Tautonia rosea: one gene and its partner. Each later gene encodes a partner of the first gene's protein in a complex. Links are inferred from orthologs where the notes say so. Each region holds a gene or a part of one and is shown in the gene's direction. Other genes may lie near its edges. The genes, in order: tsaD and tsaB.

Region 1 (10,245 bases):
TCGGGCAAGACCAGGTCGAGAAGCAGCGCATGCAACTCGTCGGCCTGTGCCAGGCGTTGCCGGGCTCCGGCGAGGCAATCAACGTGTTCGAGGATGACGGGACGACCCTTGGGCCGCGATCGGACAAGATGCTGTCGGATCAAGTCGGCGTGGTCCGGGTCATCCTCGACGAGCAGCACGCGCAGGGGTTGCGAGGCCATGAGGGGTTTCACTCGTCGGTCCGGGGTGGGAGGACGTTCCAGACTCCCCAGTAAAGGCTGAGGTCATTGACCATCTGGCGGAATTTCTCGAAGTCGACGGGCTTGACCAGATAGCTGTTGACGTGGTGCTCGTAGGCCCGTTCGCGGTCGGCCTCGGCGTCGGAGGTGGTAAGGATGACGACGGGCAGGTCGCGCAGGTCGTCGTCGGCCCGAATGGCAGCGAGGACTTCAAGGCCGTCGAGCTTTGGCAGCTTCAGGTCGAGCAGGACGACGTCGGGCCGCTCGGCGTCGGGGTACTTTTCTTCGCGGCGGAGGAAGGCCAGGGCCTCGACCCCATCGGAGACGTGGGTCACGGAGTTGGCCACCCGGGCGCGTCGGAGGTTTCGTTTGACGAGTTCGGCGTGGTCCTCGTCGTCTTCCACGAGCAGGAATTTGACCATGCGGCTCATTGGTGAGGAGATCCTTTCCAGGAGAACACGATTGCTCGGCGAGGCGACGGCTTGAGGGGATTGGGGAGGAACACCGGGACAGGAGCAGGGTTCCGATCACGGCGATCCACATTCCGGGCCGTCGGGATCGGAGTGATCAGGCAAGGCGATCCAGAAGGTTGCTCCCTGGCCCGGTTCGGAATCGACCCAGGCGCGGCCGCGAAGCACCGAGGCAACCTTGGCCACCGAGGCCAGGCCGACACCAGTGCCAGGCTTGGCGGTATCGAGCCGCTGGAACAGACCAAAGATCTTCTGATGATATTCCGGGGCAATGCCCGGTCCGGTGTCGCGGACGAACATAAGGACCTGACCCTCCTCGTGACGACCGCCGAGCGTCACGAGCGTGCCGGGTTGATCGCAGGCGTATTTCAGGGCGTTTTCAAGGAGGTTTTCGAGGGCTCGGGAGAGGTCGCGATCGACGGCGAAGACCCCCTCGGGTAGCTCGGGATCGACCTCCAGCCGGGCCTCGCGTTCTTCGAATCGAGGGCGCAAGACTTCGGCGACCTCGTGGACGAGTCGGGGCAGGTCGAGCGATTTCGGCGGGGAGTCGGAGCGGCCGATTCGGCTCAGTTCCAGCAGGTCGTCGATGAGCTGGTTCATTCGAGTCACGGCGTTCCGGACCCGTCGGGCGGCGTCGAGGGCCGATTCGGTGTCGCCGGCTTCGAGGTCTTCTTCGAGGAGTCCGACGTAGCCGGTGCAGGTGACCAGGGGACTTTTCAGGTCGTGCGAGACGGTGTAGACGAACTGTTCCAGCTCGTCGCTCCGGCGACGAAGATCGCGGCCGATGGAGACCAGCCGACGTTCCATCGCTCGGCGGCTGGTCACGTCCTGGGCAATGATTGAAGCGCCGACGATTGCCGAGCGAGTATCTCGGATCGGTGCCATGCGAAGCGAGAGTTCGAGGCGGTCGCCGTTGTCTCGGCGATGTTCGACGACATGCCCCGAGATGGTTTCGCCGCGAAGGACTCGAGGGAGGAGATCGGGCAAGAGATCGAGCCGGATCCAGGGGGCGAGCGAGGCGGCCGACTGACCGAGCATGATGTCGGAAGGTTGGCCGAAGAGGCGTTCGGACCCGCCATCGCAGGCAATCACGACGCCGTCATGATCGAGGCCGAGGATGGCGTCGTCGTCCGCGTTGATGATCGCGGCGAGGTAGGCGTTGCGGTCGAGAGCGCGGCGCAGATCGTCCGTATCCTGGATGGAGCCGGCAAACGTGACGATGGGGCGATCCTCGGAAGGTGGAGCACCCCGGACGCGGAACCACTGGGCTCCGGATTCGGTCTGAAGGCGGAAGGTGACGTCCAGCTCGCCTCGGGTTGTCGCATGATCGAGTGCCGACTCAAAGGCGGCGGCATCGTCCGCGAGCATTCGACTCCGGACGGCATCCCAGGTGGGAGGCAAGGGGCTAGAGGAGGAACCTCCGAGCAACACCGAGGCCCGAGGGGAGAACCAGACCATCCCGGTCGGCACGTCCCACTCCCAGAGGCCTTCGGTCGAGCCGTGGATGGCTCGAAGCAACCGGGTCACGTCCGCCTCGGTCAGCGGGGGAAGGTCGGGAATGGTTCGCCTGGTTCGTTCCGTCATCCATCCAGGTCCTTTTCGCGAGCGCTTGCCCGTCCTGCCCTTTGAAGACTAGGATTATAACGTTCGACCGTCGAGAATCGCACCACCCTGAGGCGTGATCGGATGATCGGGGAGCGTCTCGACGACCGCAAAACGACCTGATCGGCCCCTCATTGAGGAGGATTCCGGCCCATGCCGCAACGCAACCTGCTGGCCATCGCGGCCGTCGGCCTTGCCTCGATCGCCTGCTGGCAGACGAGCCGGGGTGATTCGAAGGATTCGAAAGATGAGCTGATGGAGCTGTACGGCGTCTTCATTGATGCCGTTGAACAGGTCGAGTCGAATTACGTCCGGGACGTCTCGCGACGGGAGCTTCTGGAATCGGCCCTTCAAGGGATGCTCCAGAACCTCGACCCGCACTCGACCTATTACAGCGAGTCGGAGTGGAAGAAGTTTCAGCGCACGTTTGAAGGCAGCTTCAGCGGGATTGGCATTCAGGTTGAGGTGGACGCCAAGAGCAAGCGGTTGAAAGTGCTTGCGCCGCTCATCGGGACTCCTGCCTATCAGGCGGGAATTCTGGCTGGCGACCTGATTCTCGAGGTCGATGGCGAATCGACCGAAGGGATCACCCAGGACAAGGCCGTGGAGATGCTCCAGGGAAGGCCGGGGACCTCGGTGAAATTGACAGTCTTGCATCCGGGGAGCGAGAAGTCGGAAACCCTGGAAGTGACCCGCGAGGTGATTGCCTCGGAGAGTGTGCTGGGCGTGGACCGCCGGGCGGACGACTCCTGGGAATACTTCGTCGATCCCGAGGCGAAGATCGGCTACATCCGCGTGAGCAGCTTCTACCAGTCGACCGCGGCCGATATCCGCCGCGCCCTGGAACAGCTCAAGAGCGAAGGAATGGAAGCCTTGATTCTCGACCTGCGGACCAATCCCGGCGGCCTCCTCTCGGCGGCGGTGGAGGTGTCCGACCTGTTCGTTGACGGGGGCGTGATCGTCAGCACGAAGGGGAGGAATACGCGAGAGCGTCGTTTCATGGCCAACAGCAGCGGTACCTACGACGGCTTCGCGATGGTCATCCTTGTGAACAGCCACTCGGCCTCGGCCGCGGAAATCGTTTCGGCCTGCCTGCAAGACGCCGGCCGGGCGAAGGTGGTGGGGGAGCGATCGTTCGGTAAGGGGTCGGTGCAGAACATCATCCCACTCGAAGGCGGGGCCAGTTTCCTGAAGCTGACGGTCGAGAGCTACTTCCGCCCATCGGGAGGGAACATCCACAAGTTCCCGGACATGACCGACGAGGATGAGTGGGGTGTCTCTCCCAGCGAAGGGCTGGCCGTCGAATTGTCGCCCGAGGAATACGTTCGTTGGGAACTCTCCCGACGGCGCAAGGACGTCACCTCACGAATTGCGCGACGGGTGGCAGAAGAAGAACAGGACGAAGGTGAAGTAACGGCCGACCGTCAACTTGACAAGGCCCTGGAATTCCTCCGTGCTGAGCTGGGTGGGCCGGAATCGGACGATCAGGCCAAGGAGTCGGACGACTCGGTGACGGAGGAGGAGCCCGAACCGTCGACGCGTTGAGCGGAAGAACGCTCGGGGCCCGCGCCCCGAGCGATTCCTGGGGGGCCTCTCTGCCAGCGTTCCTGGACCGATCGGAGAGCAAGGCGACCCATGGATGAGGCTTTCGACATCTGGCGATTCCTGCAGGACCAGCTGGTGGTCGCTCGACGGTTCCAGGACCGCGTGGATCACGATCCGGAGTGGTCGGAAGCCCGACGAATCGTCCCTTCTGGAGCTTTCGCATTCCGTCGACTGGTCTCCCGCTCGATCATGCCCAGGCCCAGGCGATGACGGAGGGAGCCCTGCCGGTGATCCAGCAGCCGGATGGCTTGCAGGAGGTGGTGGATTAGGAGCTCCAGGCGGATTTTCTCGTGACAAGCTGGCGAGGCGAGGAAGCGGACCGCCAGCTTGACTCCCTTCGTCGAGGAGCCCGATTTCTGATCCGGAGTCCTGACGGGTTGTTGCTCGAGCCGGATGTTCAGTCGGGAATTGTGGATTGATGCCGTAACCTGCGAGCCGAATGCGACCGTGACCGATCCCCTCTTGCTCCTGGCGATTGAGACAACTTGTGATGAAACCGGTGCCGCCGTGCTCGAAGGCCCGAGGCCCCCGGGAGGCGGGGTGCCGCGAGTGCGGTCGAGCGTCGTGGCGTCTCAGGTGGAATTGCATGACCGCTTTGGCGGTGTGGTCCCCGAGATTGCCTCAAGAGAGCATGTGAGGCAGCTGTTGCCCATTGTGGACGAGGCGCTTCGGCAAGCGGGGGTTGGGCTTGATCAGATCGGCGCGGTGGCGGTAGCGACTCGTCCCGGTCTGGTCGGTTCGTTGGTGGTTGGCCTGACGGCGGCCAAAATGCTGGCGATGACGCTCGACGTCCCACTGGTGGCAGTTGATCATCTGGAAGCGCATTTGTATGCCTGTCAGTTGGCAGCGCCGGAGCGGGTGGTGTATCCGTGCGTCGGCCTGGTGGTGTCGGGGGGGCATACGAGCCTCTTTCGATGCGAAGGGCCGATTGAGGCGGAACTGCTCGGCGGCACGATCGACGACGCGGCGGGAGAGGCGTTTGATAAGGTCGCCAGTCTGCTGGGCCTCGGATATCCGGGGGGGCCCGGGGTCGAGCGAGCCGCGAAGGGCGGAAATCCGAAAGCCTATGCGTTTCCGAGGGCCTTTCTGCGTGAGGATCGGCTCGATTTCAGCTTCTCGGGCCTGAAAACGGCCGTGCTATATGCCCTTCGAGGGCAGGATTCGAGGGGGCGGACGGGGGCCGATCCGGGAACTCCCTCGCCGGAGGTCGTGGCCGATCTGGCGGCGAGTTTTCAGGAGGCTGTGGTGGAGGTCCTGGTGGCGAAGTGCCGCCAGGCCTTGCAGCAGACGGACCTGAGGAAGCTCGGGATCGGCGGTGGGGTCGCGGCAAATGGGAGGTTCCGTGATCAGGTAGCCGCAATGGCGAGCGATGAAGGAATTGAGCTGTTCATCCCGCCGATGGCGTTGTGCACCGACAACGCAGCGATGCTCGGCGTCGCGTTCCCAAAGCTCGCCGCAGGCCAGGGGGCCGAGCTTGACATCGACGTGACCGCCGGACTCGTGCGGCCGACCCGTCGCTGACTGACCCGGCCGGGAAGTGCGGAAGCGGGGAGTATTCCTCGATCCTGGGCTCGATGTCGGAGTCCCGGAACCCTTTTCGATTGGCTGAGAGGGTTCACAATAGGAAGTTGAGGCTGCGATTGCGGGCAATTGCAGCGACCCATTGACGCAGGGCGAGGGAGCAGCGATGGCCGATGACGGGAGGAGGTTCGACGGAATCGACGCGGTGGTGCTCGACGCGGTGGGCACCTTGATCGAGCCGAGCCCCTCGGTGGCGGAGGTCTATGCCGCGGCAGCTCATCGGCAGGGGATCGAGGCCGATCCCGACGTGGTGCGGGTGCGTTTCAAGGAGCATTTCCGGCGCGATGAGCTTGATGACCTGCGCGGTCCGATGGTCACGGATGAGGCGATCGAGTATCGCCGATGGCGGAGGATCGTCGGCGGGGTCTTGCCCGATTTGCCCGATCCGGACCGGGCCTTCCTGGAACTCTGGGAGCATTTCGGCCGCGCCGATGCCTGGCGATGTTTCGAGGACGTGGCCCCGGCACTGCGGTCCTTGCGAGCGGTCGGGCTGGCGATCCGGGTCGGCTCGAACTTCGACGGGCGGTTGCGAGGGGTGCTGCGAGGATTGCCCGAGGTGGCGGAGCTGGCCGAGGCGGTCTTGATCTCGTCGGAGGTCGGCTATCGGAAGCCGCACCCGTCGTTCTATCGGACCGCGTGCGACCATCTGGCCATGCCTCCGCACCGGGTGCTGTCGGTGGGCGACGACCCCGAGAATGACGTTGCCGGAGCCGGGAGGGCAGGCCTTCAGGCGGCGCTCGTGGATCGGTCGGGAAGGCAAGGGGATCGGCCGGGGGTGTTTCCTGATCTTGTGACGCTGGCCGAGACCTTCGGGGGCTGCCGCTGAGAGCTGTGTCGTCCTCTCACCACGCCATCAAGCTGAGTGGCTGCCAGCAGTCTCGGCGGTGCTGTTTACGCGGGCGATGGCGATTCGTGGTAGGATGTATGTCCTGGTCCCTCGATCTCTCGCGACGGAAGCCCTTTTGATGAGCCGATCGCCCCAGCCCTTCACCGTCGGTCTTGTGCAGATGCGTTGTTCGACCGACCCGGACGAGAATCTCCAGCGTGCTTGCGATTTCCTTCGAGAGGCCGCGAGCAAGGGGGCGCAGGTGACGTGCCTGCCCGAACTGTTCCGATCGCAGTATTTCTGCCAGACCGAGGATCACGCCAATTTCGACCTGGCCGAGCCGATTCCCGGCCCCTCGACCGAGGCGATCGGCGCGGTGGCGAAGGAGACGGGCATGGTGATCGTCGCTTCGCTCTTTGAGTGGAGGGCGGCGGGACTCTATCATAATACGGCGGTGGTGATTGATGCCGATGGGTCGATCCGAGGGAGGTATCGAAAGATGCACATTCCCGACGATCCGCTCTACTATGAGAAGTTTTATTTCACGCCCGGCGACCTCGGGTTCCAGTCGTTCCGGACGAGCCGGGCGAACGTCGGGACCTTGGTGTGCTGGGACCAGTGGTATCCCGAGGCGGCCCGCCTGACGGCGCTGAGGGGTGCGGATATTTTGTTCTATCCGACGGCCATCGGCTGGCATCCGAGCGAGAAGGACGAGTACGGCGAGGCCCAGGCCGACGCCTGGATGACCATGCAACGTGCCCACGCAATCGCCAACGGCGTGTTCGTCGCCGGCGTGAACCGGATCGGCCACGAGGGGGACCCGGCCGGCGGGATCGAGTTCTGGGGCGGCTCGTTCCTGGCCGATCCGTTCGGCCGTATTCTGGCGAAGGCGGGGCACGACACGGAGGAGGTCCTGGTCGTGGAGTGCGACCCGAAGCTCATGGAGACGACACGGCGGCACTGGCCGTTCTTGAGGGATCGGAGGATCGACGCGTATGCGCCGATCGTGGAGCGATTCTTGTCGTGAGATCGAGAGAGGCCAGGGGATCGATTCGCTGGCCTCTGGTTGAGGGAAAATCGATCAGGTCGACTCGGCTGGGTGGAAAATCACATGATCAGATTTTCATTCGGGCGGCGATGATGTTCCGTTGGATGTCGTTGGTGCCTGAGAAAATGACGCCGCCGACGCTGTCGCGGAGGTCGCGTTCGATGCCGTTCTCGGTGACATAGCCCTGGGCACCGAAGTGGCGGACGGCGTCGAGGGAGTTGGCGACGAAGCACTCGGAGACGTGGAGCTTGGCCATGGCGGCTTCGAGTGTGGCGTCCTCGCCTCGGGCTTTCTTGCGGGCGAAACCGTAGACGAGGGGGCGAGAGGTTTCGTAGCGGAGTTTCATGTCGACGAGTCGATGGGAAACGGCCTGGAACTTGCCGATCGACTGGCCGAACTGCTTGCGCTTGCGGGCGTGATCGACGCAGCGTTCGAGTTGTCGTCGCATGGTGCCGAGCGTGCCGGCGAGAATCGCGCCGCGTTCCCATTCGAGCGCGGCGTTGAAGACGCGGGCGCCTCGGCCTTCGCGTTCGAGGATGGCGTCGAGCGGTAGCTCGCAGTCTTCGAAGGCAAGTTCGGCCATGGGGGCGGTGCGCATGCCGAGCTTCGGGATCTCGCGGACGACGCGGAGGCCGGGGGTGTCCTTCGGGACGATGAAGGAGGTGAGGCCAAGTGCTCCCTTGCCGGGATCGACCGTGGCGAAGACGACGAGGACGTCGGCGATCGCGCCGCCGGTGATCCAGACCTTGCGACCGTTGAGGACCCAGCGGTCGCCGCGGCGATCGGCCTTCGTGCTCATGCTGAAGATGTCGGAGCCGGCCTCGGGCTCGCTGGCGGCGTTGGCGCCGAAGAGGGAGCCGTCGCAGAGGCCGGGGAGCCACCGGCGTTTCTGCTCCTCGGTGCCGAAGGCGAGGATCGGCATCGTCACCGTCCAGAGCGAGGCGCCGAGGGCGAAGACGAGGCCAGTGTCGTGGCAGCCGTAGCCGAGTCCCTCGACGGCGGCGACGGCGGAGACGAGGTCATCCGCACCACCTCCATATTCCTTGGGCACGGGAAGGCCGAGCAGGCCGAGCGATCCGCACTTGCGGTAGCCCTCGCGATGGAAGGTGCCGAGGCGGTCGCGACCGGCGACGTCGTCGCAAAGTTCGGAGCGGGCGAAGGTGACGGCAGCGTCGAACCAGGAGCGCTGGGCAGGGGTGAGCAGGTCGTCCATCGGGAAGCCTCCGTGCTCCTCGGCCAGAAAAAAAGGCACGCGATTTGATTCTCGATGACGCCAGTCTAGTCTGATGGCGATTCGTGGCAAGGGGAACTCTGAGATGATTGGGAGTCGAAGGCAGCGACTCGATTGCCCGGGAAGCCAACGATGATCGACCATCAGCGCGAGGAACCCAGAGGGAAGAGACGCACCAATGACCGAAGACGGATGATCGGTTAGGATGATCCGATCGCGGAGGCTGGGCAGACGGGACCCTCGCGCGACCTTGTCTCGAACGGGCCGAATCATGTCAATGAGCAACGAATCGTTGAGTGACGAACCGACCACCACCGAGACCCCGGCTGCGCTCGGCTATCGCTTGCCCGCGGAGTGGGAACCTCACGAGGCGACCTGGATTGCGTGGCCGCAGAATCGGGAGGATTGGCCGGGAAAATTCGAGCCGATTCGGTGGGTTTATGCGGAGATTGTGCGACATCTCAGCCGATCGGAGCTGGTCCGAATTTTTGTCGGCTCGAAGAAGGTCGAGCGGAAGGCGAATGAGGCCCTGACAAAGTCGGGGGTCGATCTGAGCCGGGTCGAGTGGGTGAGGAAAAAGACCGATCGAGGTTGGCTGCGCGACTCGGGGCCGATGTTCGTGGTGCGGGACCGCTCGCACGGCGAGAACGGGGAATTGCCTCCTGTCTCGCTGATCGACTGGAAGTTCAACGCCTGGTCCAAGTACCACCAATTCAAGCGGGACAACCGCGTCCCTCGGGTCGTAGCCGAGACACTTGCCTTGACCCGATGGGAGCCACGGACTCCGATCGACGGGACGCCCAAGCGAATCGTTCTGGAAGGCGGGGCGATTGATGTCAACGGTCGAGGAACCTTGATCACGACCGAAGAATGCTTGCTCTCGAAGCAACAGGAACGCAACCCCGGGCTTGACCGAGCGGATTACGAGCGGTTGCTGGGGCAGTACCTCGGCGTGACGAAGGTGATCTGGCTGGGGCAGGGGATCGAGGGAGACGATACACACGGGCATGTCGACGACATCACGCGATTTGTAGATCCGACGACGGTGGTGACGTGTGTTGAGGAGAACCCGAACGATCCGAACCACGCGAGGCTTCAGGAGAATCTGGAACGGCTCAGAGACGCCACCGATCAGGACAACCGGCCGTTACGCATTGTTGAGCTACCGATGCCCGAGCCGGTCGTGTTCGACGGGCAGCAGGTTCCGGCAAGTTATGCAAATTTTTACGTCGGAAATTCCGTAGTGCTGGTCCCGACGTTCAATGACCCGAAGGACCGCGTTGCACTGGGGATTCTCGCGGAGGTGTTTCCCGATCGGACAGTGGTGGGGATTCATGCCGTCGATTTGGTCTGGGGTCTGGGGACGTTGCACTGCTTGACGAGGGATCAGCCTCGCGGATCCCTGGACGGTTGAGTTCAAATCACACTGTCGCGCAGTGGACTTTGGTTTGAGTGGGTCCGGTTGCCGAGGGGCGTGGTCCATCGTTTGCAAGAGTCAGGTTGATCATGACACAGCCAAGCGATTCGAGTTCACCGAAGTTTGTGGAACGACCGAGTCGATCACGCCAGATCGTCTCGCTTGTTATGCTGATTGGGGTGAGCTTGACTGTCGCGGTTCTGTTCTATCAGGTGATCCGGCCGCTGTTTCTGCCGTTGTTTCTGGG
Region 2 (10,257 bases), on another replicon or contig:
GTACAAGGCCAGTCCGGCAGGCACGCGATAAAACATGAGCATCATGAAGACCATCATGAACTTCATGATTCGCTGCTGGGCTTCCTGTTCCGGCGTGGTTGCCGGAGGCGTAAACAGCTTCATCTGCAGCAGGAACAGGCCGATGACCCCGAGCGGTAAGAGGTTGAAGTACGGCCCCAGCAACGGCAGCGTAAACGGCAGCTTGTACAGCATGTCCGGCGCGGCCAGATTGTCGATCCAGAGAAATTGTGCCTGCCTCAACGACACGCTAACGTTCAACACCCGCCAGAGCGTCATGAAGATCGGAATCTGGATGAAGACCGGCAAGCAGCCACCAAGCGGGTTGATGCCGTACTTGCGATACAGAGCGAAGGTTTCCTGGGCAATCTTCTCGCGATCGTCCTTGTACTTCTCTCGGAGGGCCGCCATGTGAGGCGCCAGGTCCTGCATCTTCTTGGCCGAGGCCGCCTGTTTTCGGCTCAACGGGAACAGTGCGAGCCGGACAACCACCGTCAGCAAGATGATCGCAATGCCGTAACTGCCCCTCGTCCCGCCGAACCAGCCGGCAATCGTCTCCGTCAGCGAGTAAATTCCCGCCAGCAACGGAATGATGATATACACAGAGAGCAAGGCGACGATCGGATCGACAATCGCCCAGATCAGGTCCAGCAGCCAGCCAATGACCGGAATCCGGCCTACCTGACGATAGATCCCCAGCTCTTCGGCGCCGAACGGCAGCAACGCCGTCTCGGTCTTCGGGCCTGCGAAAACATCATATGAATGCGTTGTCTTCGATCCAGGCTCGACCTCGACCGGCTTCGAGATCAGGTCCACCGCCACATCGGCCTTTTTCAGCTCGTTCGGATCGGCGTCGACCACCGTCATGACCGCCTCAGCCACCTGATCGGCCGGTTTTTCAGGCTTCAAGAAGGTGGCGAAGTACTGGTTCTCGACCCCCGCGAAGATCGTCGGATAGACGTTATTGATGTAGTATTCGGGATTCTTGGCGACGTCGTAAGACGAGTACGTCACGACCTCAACGGTATTCCCTTCCTTCCCTTTGCCGAAATAGGAATTCCGGAAGGTATGCGTATACCACTCTCCCTCGATCGGGATTCCCGATGGTCCATCCAGACGATACAGCAGTTCCCGAGGCTCTCGCACCCCATCCGGCAATTCAAAGGTCAGGTCCAGCGCAACGGTATCTGTTCCTTTGAGCAATCGGTATGTCTTTGTGACGACAACAGGGGGCAAATCGGCCGGCTCGCGGATCGTGGTGCGGAAACTCAGCTGCTGGCCAATCTCGTTCCCCTGATCGTCCCGAAGGATCGCCACCGGATCGGCCTCGGCCTGGGCCGCCTCATCCAGTTCCTCGAACGGGACGCCGCCGACCAGCACCTGCCAGAGACGCCGATCCAGGTCGGAAATCGGCCGGAATACCCCGTCATCCGTCACGTTCAGCAGTTGCACCGCTAGCGGCCGATGCTCGGGAATGACCGAGCGCACCAGGGTCATCGGCCGTTTTCGAGGCTCTCCTTCTTGATACTCCGCGTTGTGCTGCGCAGATCGAATGCTGCGAACACTCGCCCCTCGCTGCTCTGCAACGACCTGAAGATGATAGCCGTCGGTCTCGGACTCCTCGACCGACCCAAGAATGAGCACTCCAGGATCCACCGTGGCAGCCGGCCGATCTTGCTCCTCCTCAACCGCCGAAGCGACCGAATCGAGGACAGGAGCATCCGAACCGCTCGCAGCTTCCGAACGATCTCCGGCGGGGTCCACCGCGTCGGCAAGCTCCTCGGCATCGGGCTTGATGTTCGGATCGGCCAGATCCGCCTCGGCAGCCTGTGGTGCCTCGGGCTCGCGCTCAGGAAGTAGGCCGAGACGACTGAGCGTGTAGTTCGTCCCGGTGATCAGGATCAGCGACAAGATCATAAACAGGAACAGTCGCTTCGGATCCTGGCTGGGATTCGGCTCGGTGCTCATCGGCTCGGGAACCTTGGGATCGGGGAATCAACGAATGGAGGATAATGCAAATCAGGCGGTGACAGGGAACATTGTTCCAACGATTCTTACGAACACTTGGATCGGAACCGAGCGTCCTCACCTCTGTCCGAGAGTGGTTCGACTCTCACACGTCAGGCAAGAATTTCAACGCGTGCCATTGACATCGCTTGGGACAACGTTCCAGCCGAATGAGCAAGGGTTTCATGACCGAACGCCCTGACAATCGGGTCGTGGTGGCTCGCGAACACCTTCCCTCACTCAGGACAAATGGCCTGCTTCCGATCGGTCGAGCCCGGCAAGGGTCGCTCGAACGGATCGACACGACCATTGGCGACGATCGTTTGCCTTAACGTCCCTGTCGAAGCCGATCGCCCAGGAACGGCTCCAACTCAGAAATGGCGTAGATCTTTTCAATCGTCGACTCGAAATCGTAAGGAATGCGACGGTAGAACAGCCGAGTCGGACCCGAGGGCGGTGCAGACGTCTCACCATCCGCCTCGGCGTCGGATCCAGAGGTCAAACTGTCTTCCACGATCAGGTAACAGGCTCGATTGTCGCCATCCCTCGGCTGACCCACCGAGCCGACGTTGACCATCACCTTGCCGTCTCCCAGCGTATACTCGTGGTCGATCTCCTCGGGAGCGTAAAATTGGTACCCCTCGGTAAAAATTCCGGGGACATGCGTATGACCCTGGAAACAATAGTGCTCCACCAGTTGAAACAGGCGTTCCATTTTCCGCTGATTATAGATGTCTTCCGGAAAAATGTACTCGCTCAACGGGTTCCGGGGCGAACCATGCACAAACAGATACGGTCCAGTTCGATAGGTCCGATGCAGTTCTGAGAGGAAATCCCAGCGCCGTTCTCGCTGTGCCGAGTCGCCACCGGTTTCCAGCTGATCGCGAGTCCAGAAGATGGCCCGTTCCGCTCCGATATTGAATCCATTCGGATCGAACAGGGCCCCTTCGTCGTGGTTGCCAAGCAGCGAAACCTCGCAATTCTGCATCACCAGGTCGATGCACTCCCTTGGGTTCGGGCCATACCCGATGATGTCACCCAGGCAGAAGATCTCGTCAATCCGCTGCTGTTGAATATCATCAAGCACGGCCTCCAACGCTTCGAGATTCCCGTGAATATCACTGATCAGGGCTCGACGCACGGGAGGATCTCCGGACCGAACCGGTAAGACGCACGACGGGAGGCTGGCGTCGCGCGGACGGAGACCGGTTTCGTTTGAGTTTCTCTGATGGTCAGAATAGGGTATCGTAGAATCAGGAACGCGGGAGGGTCAAGCCCAAGCCGGGATGGCACGCCAGGATGCGTCAGTCCTCCCCTTCGGCGACCCAATCCTCGCGAGGAAGACGCCCGGTGAACCTTCTGGCCCTCGACACCTCGACACTTCACTCCGCCGTCGCGCTTGGGCTCGACGACGGTGAATGCCTGATCGTTCAGCCCGAGCCCGGACCCAAGCATGGCCGCTTGCTCGTCCCGGCAATCCGCGACCTGCTCGACCGCGCCGGTCTTCGACCCCACGACCTCGACGCCGTGGCTGTCGCCATCGGTCCCGGATCGTTTACCGGACTCCGCGTCGGGGTCACGGCGGCCAAAACACTCGCCTTCGCCATCGGTTGCCCGATCGTCCCCGTCTCGACCCTGGAAATCCTTGCCTGCAACGCTCCCATTGAAGCCCTCCAGGTCGTCCCTGCAATCGACGCCCAACGCGGCGACCTCTTCTCAGCCTCCTTTCGCCGAAACGCTCCTGGCGACCCCTTGCTCCGCGAATCAACCGACCGGATCATGCCGGCCGACACCTGGGCCGCCGACCTTCCGACCGGGGCTTATGTCCTGTGTCCGACTCCCGACCGAATCGCCGCAGCGATTCCCGACCATGCCACGATCGGCCCTCCCGAACTGGCCAGGCCCCACGGTCGCGTCCTGCTCGACCTCGCCGCCCGGGCGCTCGCCGACGGTGATCTGGCCAATCCCTGGACTTTGGAACCGCGATACCTCCGCCGCAGCGCCGCCGAGGATAAACGCGACGCTCTGCCTCATTGATCCCGGCCGCACCGGAACCGGAACCGCCGCACGATGCCCGATCTCACCCAGTCGCGCACCATCTCGACCTACTCGCTCCAATGGAACCGCTACCGGATTCTCCGCCCGGAGGAAGACCGCGCAACCTTCCGCAATCGGACCGGATTGACCGGCGCCGATCTCGCCGGTTCTCTCGTCCTCGACGGCGGTTGCGGCATGGGTCGCTACGTCCGAGTCGCCGCCGAGGCCGGCGCCCGCGTTGTCGGTATCGACCTGAGCGAGGCCGTCCAGGCCGCCCGAGACCTCAACGCCGACCTGCCGATCGTCGGCCTGCTCCGTGCCGATCTCTTCCGCCTCCCTCTGCTGGAAGGAACGTTCGACCATATCTACTCTCTCGGTGTCCTTGACCACACGCCCGATCCTCGCCGCGCCTTCCTCTCCCTCGCGCGGCGCCTCAAACCGGGGGGCCGCATCGCCATTTGGGTTTACCAGAAGGAGCGTCCCGCACTGGAGGTGATCATCGAGGCCCATCGCGCCATCTCGACTCGCCTCCCCGTCTCGGTACTCGAAACGCTCAGCCGCTGGTCCGCGCCGATCGGCGGCCTGAAGCGCCGCCTGATGAACAGCCCGAACCGCCTCATTGCGCGGTCCGGTGTCGCACTCAACGTCCTGACCATCGGCGTTTCGATGCACCCCGATCCTGAGGTCCGCGTCTGCGACACGCTCGACTGGTACGCGCCGAAGTACGCCTCAAGGCACACCTTCGAGGAGGTTTCCTCCTGGTTCCGCGAGGCTGGTCTCGTGGACATCGAAGATCTCTCGGCACGTCAGACCTATTATCACAAGGGGCAAGGCAACGGCATCAACCTCGCCGGTCGTCGGCCCGAAGCGTGACCTGATCGTCCCCGACCGTTCGTCCGCTTGAAGCCTTCGGGCGTTCTGACGTACACTTCGAACCACGCTCCACACGCGAGACTCACAACGAGGCCCGGAGGCGGTACGGATGGCGGCATCGAGCCCAGACGATGGCAGCACAAACCCCCTGCGCGAGCATCTGCCGCAAACCTCTGGGGCCGATCCCTGCGCCATCGTTCTGTTCGGCTCGACCGGCGACCTGACCCACCGAAAGCTCGCCCCCGCCCTGTTCGAGCTGGCACTCTCGGGCGACCTGCCTGCGGGGTTCGCCGTCGTCGGCTTCGGCCGAAGACCCTGGAGCGATGACCAGTTCCGCGAGAATCTTCGGGAAACCCTCGCCAAGGAAAACGACGGTCGTGACTTCGACACCGCCTGGCAACGGTTCGCCCCGCATCTTGTCTTTGTCGAAGGCAATCTCGACAACCCCGAGTCCTTCGTCAAACTCCGCGAACGATTGGAGGAGGTCGATCGCTCTCACGAAACACGCGGCAATCGCCTGTTCTACCTCGCCGTCGCTCCCGAATTCTTTGCCCCGATCGTTTCCCAGCTCGGCGATGCCGGCCTGATTTACCCCGGCTATCAAGACGCTCCCTGGTCCCGCGTCGTCGTCGAGAAACCGTTCGGCCACGACTTGCAAAGCGCCCGGCAGCTCAACCGAGAGCTGCAATCCGTGCTCGACGAGCGGCAGATTTACCGAATCGACCATTATCTCGGCAAGGAAACCGTCCAGAACATCCTCGCCCTTCGCTTCGGCAACGCCATCTTCGAGCCGATCTGGAACCGCCGCCACATCGCCTCGGTTCAGATCACTGTCGCCGAGCGTGAAGGCATGGCCGGCGGCCGAGGAGCCTTCTACGACGGTGCAGGGGCGATCCGAGACATGGTCCAGAACCACATGATGCAGTTGCTCTGCCTCGTGGCGATGGAGCCTCCCGTCGACCTCTCGGCCGACTCGGTCCGGACCGAAAAGGTCAAGATTCTCCAGACCCTCCCCCGATGGACCCCCGAGCAGGTCGACCAGCATGTCGTCCGCGCCCAGTACGCAGCCGGATCGCTCCAGGGAGAAGACGTCATCGGCTTCCTCCAGGAAAAAGGGGTCGCCCCCGACTCGACGACCGAAACCTACGTCGCCCTCCGCGTCATGCTCAACACCTGGCGATGGGCCGGCGTCCCCTTCCTGCTCCGGACCGGCAAGCGGCTTCCCAAGCGAGCGACGGAGATCGCCATCGAGTTCCGCAACCCTCCCACCAACTTCTTCGAGGCCGACACCGAAGGTGGCTCGGCCGTCAATCAGCTCATCCTCAACATCCAGCCGAAGGAAGGGACTAGCCTCGGTTTTCAGGCCAAGATCCCCGGCTCCCGCCGCCGCCTCCGCTCCGTCCGTATGGATTTCCGCTACGGCACCGCCTTCGCTCGCCCCGCTCCCGAAGCCTATCAGCGCCTCTTGCTCGACGTGATGCTCGGTGATCCTACCCTCTTTACCCGTACCGACGAGGTCGAGGCCGCCTGGCAATTCATCACCCCAGTCCTTGACGCCTGGAACCGACCCGGCGCCCCTCCTCCTCACTCCTACGAGGCTGGCTCCTGGGGCCCCGATGCCGCCGACACCCTCGCTGCCGAGAACGAGATTCGCTGGCGGCGGCTCTGAGCCGCCGGCTCGGCGCAACCTTGTCGGTCGATCGCCTCTTCATGCCTACTCCTGAACCACGGTACTCGCCTGAGCGCCGAACAGGCGGAGGTCCGTCACCATCGGCATGATCGACCAGTCCATCCCCGTCCAGGCGTGATGCTTGACCGTGACCGATTGCTCAGTCAGGTCGATCTCCAGAAACCCCGGCGGCCGGCGGCCGGTCGGGTCGCGGAGCAGGGGGGCCCCCGCGTTCAGACTCAGCTGCTCTGGCACTTCGTGCGGCCGATGCGCCCAGGCCGCATGCACATGCCCACTGCAATAGAGATGAGGACCGACCCGCCGCAGCCAGCGAGCCACATCGGCCGCGTTGACCATCCGTTTCTTGCGCAGCTCCGATCGATAAGCCTCCGGCGCGGCCACCGGATAATGACAGGCAACGATCAACCGCTTCGGCTTCGGATGGGACGCCAGCAGCAATTCTCTCGCCTCACGAAACTGTGCCTCCGGCAATCGCCCGGTGGCCGAGAGGTGCGACCGAGTGGCGTCAAGCGCCAGAATGGCCGTCCGATCATCCTGCAGATACCTCAGCCACGGGAACGCATCACTTGGAGCGAACGCTCCGAACACCCGCTCAAACGCCCGCGTCCGCACCGAATGCGACGTGTATCGATCGTGATTCCCCGGCAAGATCGACACCCGATCCGCGTCCTCGAGTAGCGGCTCCAGAGCGACTCTCGCCTGCTCGAATTCGCGACGCAATGCCGTTGTCGTCAGGTCTCCCGTGATCAGCAAATGATCCGCCTTGATCGACCTCACCCGATCAACCACATCCTCCATGCGTTCCAGCCGAAACTTCTTCGCCCGGCCCGTAAACAGCTCGGCCATGCCCACAGCTCGCTTGCCCAGAAGCTTCACCGGATTGATTGAGTATCGCCAGATGTGAATATCAGACAGATGGACAATCTTCAACGTTCTTCCTCGAGACGATTGAGCTCCGTGAACCGGGCGGCCAGGCCCTCAACCCGCGTCTCGTCAACCCGCCCAGGGATCCACCACCACCAACAGATCGTACGCGAGATGCGTGCCAACGGCGATCCCGAACCCCCTGAAGATCATCACCCAGGCGAAGTAAACGCCTGCCAGCCATCGAAAGACAAACGTCGACCAGGAAAACGCTCCCGGCACTTCCCCCACATGGTGCGCCATCGAGAAGACCAGCGCCGAACCGCTCACGGCCATGGCCGTCGCCAGCACGTTAGGCATGTGCAAGACCCGGAGGACGGCATAACAGATCCCCAGCAAGCCCAGCCGGAAGACCGCTTCCTCGAAGATTCCGGCACCCACCAACCCAATCCATTCGCAGGGGTTCCAATCAAGAGCGAGCTGTGACGTCATCTCCATCGGCAAGGCCCCGCCCTTGCCCTCGAACCAGTGATCAAACCCCCGGAACATCGTGAGCAACCCAGCCCCGAGCACCACGCATTCAACAACCGCAACAGGCAGCCACCTCACCCGGAACCGTCCCGGCTCGGCAATCCGCCAGGCAATGATCCCCAACGCCAGCACGGCCGAAGGGGCCCAGTCCGGCACCCGAAACCGATCAGGCGTCAGGCGGCCGATCCAGGCATCCACCCCTGCCCGCAATGCCACGTCTCCGCCAAGTGCCGCAATCCCCCCTTCGTAGATCGCCAGCAACGGCAGAACCATCAGAAGGGCCGCCGACGCCCCCCGGCAACTCGTCCAGTAGCCTCCCGATCGCTCCACACGACGACCCTCTCCCCCCCCCTCCGGCCAAGTAAACACTCGGGACGGGGGAGCCTTCGCAACCGGGCCAGAGCTCGATTCCTGGTAAGCTCTCACATCGTTGCACATCGTCGAAACCACGGTTCCGACTGAGCCCGATCGTCCCTCGCCATTGCCGATTAGCCTGAACATGCCGAAAATGTTGAACGAATCGAACGCTTCGAAATTCGATCGGGCCTTGAGACACGTTCCTTCGCCCGCTAGGATTGACCACGAGGTCGGGCCTTGCTCGACTTTTCCCGCCTGAGGCGGTCGGCAATCCCCCATTCCGCCCGAGACACTGAAGTCTATTCTCCGTTCCATGAACGGCTCGGAACACCGCGTTGAGCGACGACAGGTCCGGCTCCCGTCGGCCCGGTTCCTCCCGGAACCGGATCGTGCGATGGCCGGCCGGATCACCGGGGAGGAATCGCGCGTGACCATCGCGTGGCGACAGTTCTGGATCATCGGCCTGATTGCCCTGGCCGGCTGTAGTGCGTCGGAACCCGTTCAGTTTGCTCACGATCCCCGCCTTGCAAGCGAGGAATTCGCCGAGAAACCGAACGCCCGACGCGCCGTCGAGACGATCGTCGACGAGATGTTCGGCGAGTCTCCCGACTTGCTCCGGGTCCCTCGTGGTGCGGGCCTTCCCGAAGGCGGCCGATACCTGGCCGGATTGGTTCAGGAAGGGGATGATCCTGAGGACATCCGTCCGGTTGTCTACTACCCAGCCGGTTCCGAGACCCCCGTGCCGATTGCTGGCGGACAGGCCCTCTACCATCGCCACTGCTTGCACTGCCACGGAGTCTCCGGAGACGGCCAGGGACCGACCGCCGCGTTCCTCTACCCAAGGCCCCGCGACTACCGCCGCGGCCTGTTCAAGTTCACCTCCACCGACTACGGCGACAAGCCTTCCCGCGACGACCTTCGGAGAATTCTCCACAACGGCATCGACGGCACCTCCATGCCCGCCTTCAAGGCCCAGATGACCGACGTCGAGATGGAACAGGTCATTGACTACGTCCTCTTCCTCACCTATCGCGGCGAGGTCGAACGGATGATCCTCGAAGAAGCCTCGTTTTACGAAGACAGCGACTTCGCCGACGAGGAGGGCCTTGAGTTGTTTCGAGAGGAAGTCGGTGAGATCGCCGAGTTCGAAATCTTTGGCCGCTGGACCGAGGCCCTCGAAGGCTTGAATCTGGTCGAACCCCTCACGCCTCGCGTTCCCCCCACCCAAGAGAGCATCGAACGCGGTCGCGATCTGTTCCTCGGCCTCTCCCGTGATGTGAAGCTCGAATGTGCCGGCTGCCACGGCAACCAGGGAGTCGGAGACGGCCCGAGTTGGATCGACCCCGAAACCTTCAATCGCTACGTCTTCCTCGAAAATTACGACCCCACCAGCAAATCGACCCTCGAAACCCTTCAGCAGATTGCCGACGAACAACAGCGCCGCTGGAGCGACGAGTGGGGCGACCCCCTCCGCCCCGCCGACCTGAACCGAGGGGTTTACAAGGGAGGCCGTCGTCCGATCGACCTCTACTGGCGGATTGCCACCGGCATCACCGGCACCGCCATGCCCGGCCACGTTCAGGCCCTGAGCGATCCGGACGACCTCTGGAATCTGGTCAACTTCGTCCTCGCTTTGCCCCAGCAACCCGACTTGCTCCGACCCGATCAGGTCCAGAAGCTCGGGGCTGACGTGATCCCCGAAGCTGCCTCAACGGCGGCGCGCTGACCCGTAGAGCTTCGCCATGCCGCCGCTTCCGTGTTGTGCCTTCGTCCGAGTCCCCGAGGTCGCCGAGCCTCCCTTGCGGTCCTCCTGGAACCCGGTCCCCTCGCGGTCCTCGACCTCGGGAGTTTGCCTGTGAGATACTGGAGCGTTCTGTTCG

Evidence for each region.
Region 2: the proteins of tsaD (region 1) and tsaB are in contact, whole or in part, in a solved structure (PDB 4WQ4), measured with the Escherichia coli proteins. The link is inferred for Tautonia rosea from one-to-one orthologs.

The regions. Positions count from the first base shown.
Region 1 is NZ_JABBYO010000002.1:130,034-140,278, forward strand. The notes cover bases 3,410-6,379. They hold tsaD (tRNA (adenosine(37)-N6)-threonylcarbamoyltransferase complex transferase subunit TsaD), read left to right. Parts: upstream 3,410-4,342; coding sequence 4,343-5,416; downstream 5,417-6,379. Other genes in these bases: HG800_RS03290 (S41 family peptidase), read left to right, coding at 3,410-3,835; HG800_RS03295 (hypothetical protein), read left to right, coding at 4,015-4,164; HG800_RS03305 (HAD family hydrolase), read left to right, coding at 5,583-6,302. In the rest of the region: HG800_RS03275 (sensor histidine kinase), read right to left, coding at 1-200; HG800_RS03280 (response regulator), read right to left, coding at 209-649; HG800_RS03285 (sensor histidine kinase), read right to left, coding at 746-2,272; more of HG800_RS03290, read left to right, coding at 2,444-3,409; HG800_RS03310 (carbon-nitrogen hydrolase), read left to right, coding at 6,442-7,329; HG800_RS03315 (acyl-CoA dehydrogenase family protein), read right to left, coding at 7,418-8,563; HG800_RS03320 (agmatine deiminase family protein), read left to right, coding at 8,874-9,995; HG800_RS03325 (AI-2E family transporter), read left to right, coding at 10,166-10,245.
Region 2 is NZ_JABBYO010000004.1:533,234-543,490, reverse strand. What follows is about bases 2,237-5,218. They hold tsaB (tRNA (adenosine(37)-N6)-threonylcarbamoyltransferase complex dimerization subunit type 1 TsaB), read left to right. Parts: upstream 2,237-3,375; coding sequence 3,376-4,062; downstream 4,063-5,218. Other genes in these bases: zwf (glucose-6-phosphate dehydrogenase), read left to right, coding at 5,045-5,218; HG800_RS09720 (class I SAM-dependent methyltransferase), read left to right, coding at 4,096-4,935; HG800_RS09730 (metallophosphoesterase family protein), read right to left, coding at 2,354-3,166; HG800_RS09735 (hypothetical protein), read left to right, coding at 2,237-2,357. Outside these bases: HG800_RS09740 (YidC/Oxa1 family insertase periplasmic-domain containing protein), read right to left, coding at 1-1,986; more of HG800_RS09735, read left to right, coding at 2,211-2,236; more of zwf, read left to right, coding at 5,219-6,604; HG800_RS09710 (metallophosphoesterase family protein), read right to left, coding at 6,650-7,555; HG800_RS28200 (CPBP family glutamic-type intramembrane protease), read right to left, coding at 7,619-8,350; HG800_RS09700 (c-type cytochrome), read left to right, coding at 8,805-10,103; coxB (cytochrome c oxidase subunit II), read left to right, coding at 10,233-10,257. UniProt on the Escherichia coli protein: Required for the formation of a threonylcarbamoyl group on adenosine at position 37 (t(6)A37) in tRNAs that read codons beginning with adenine.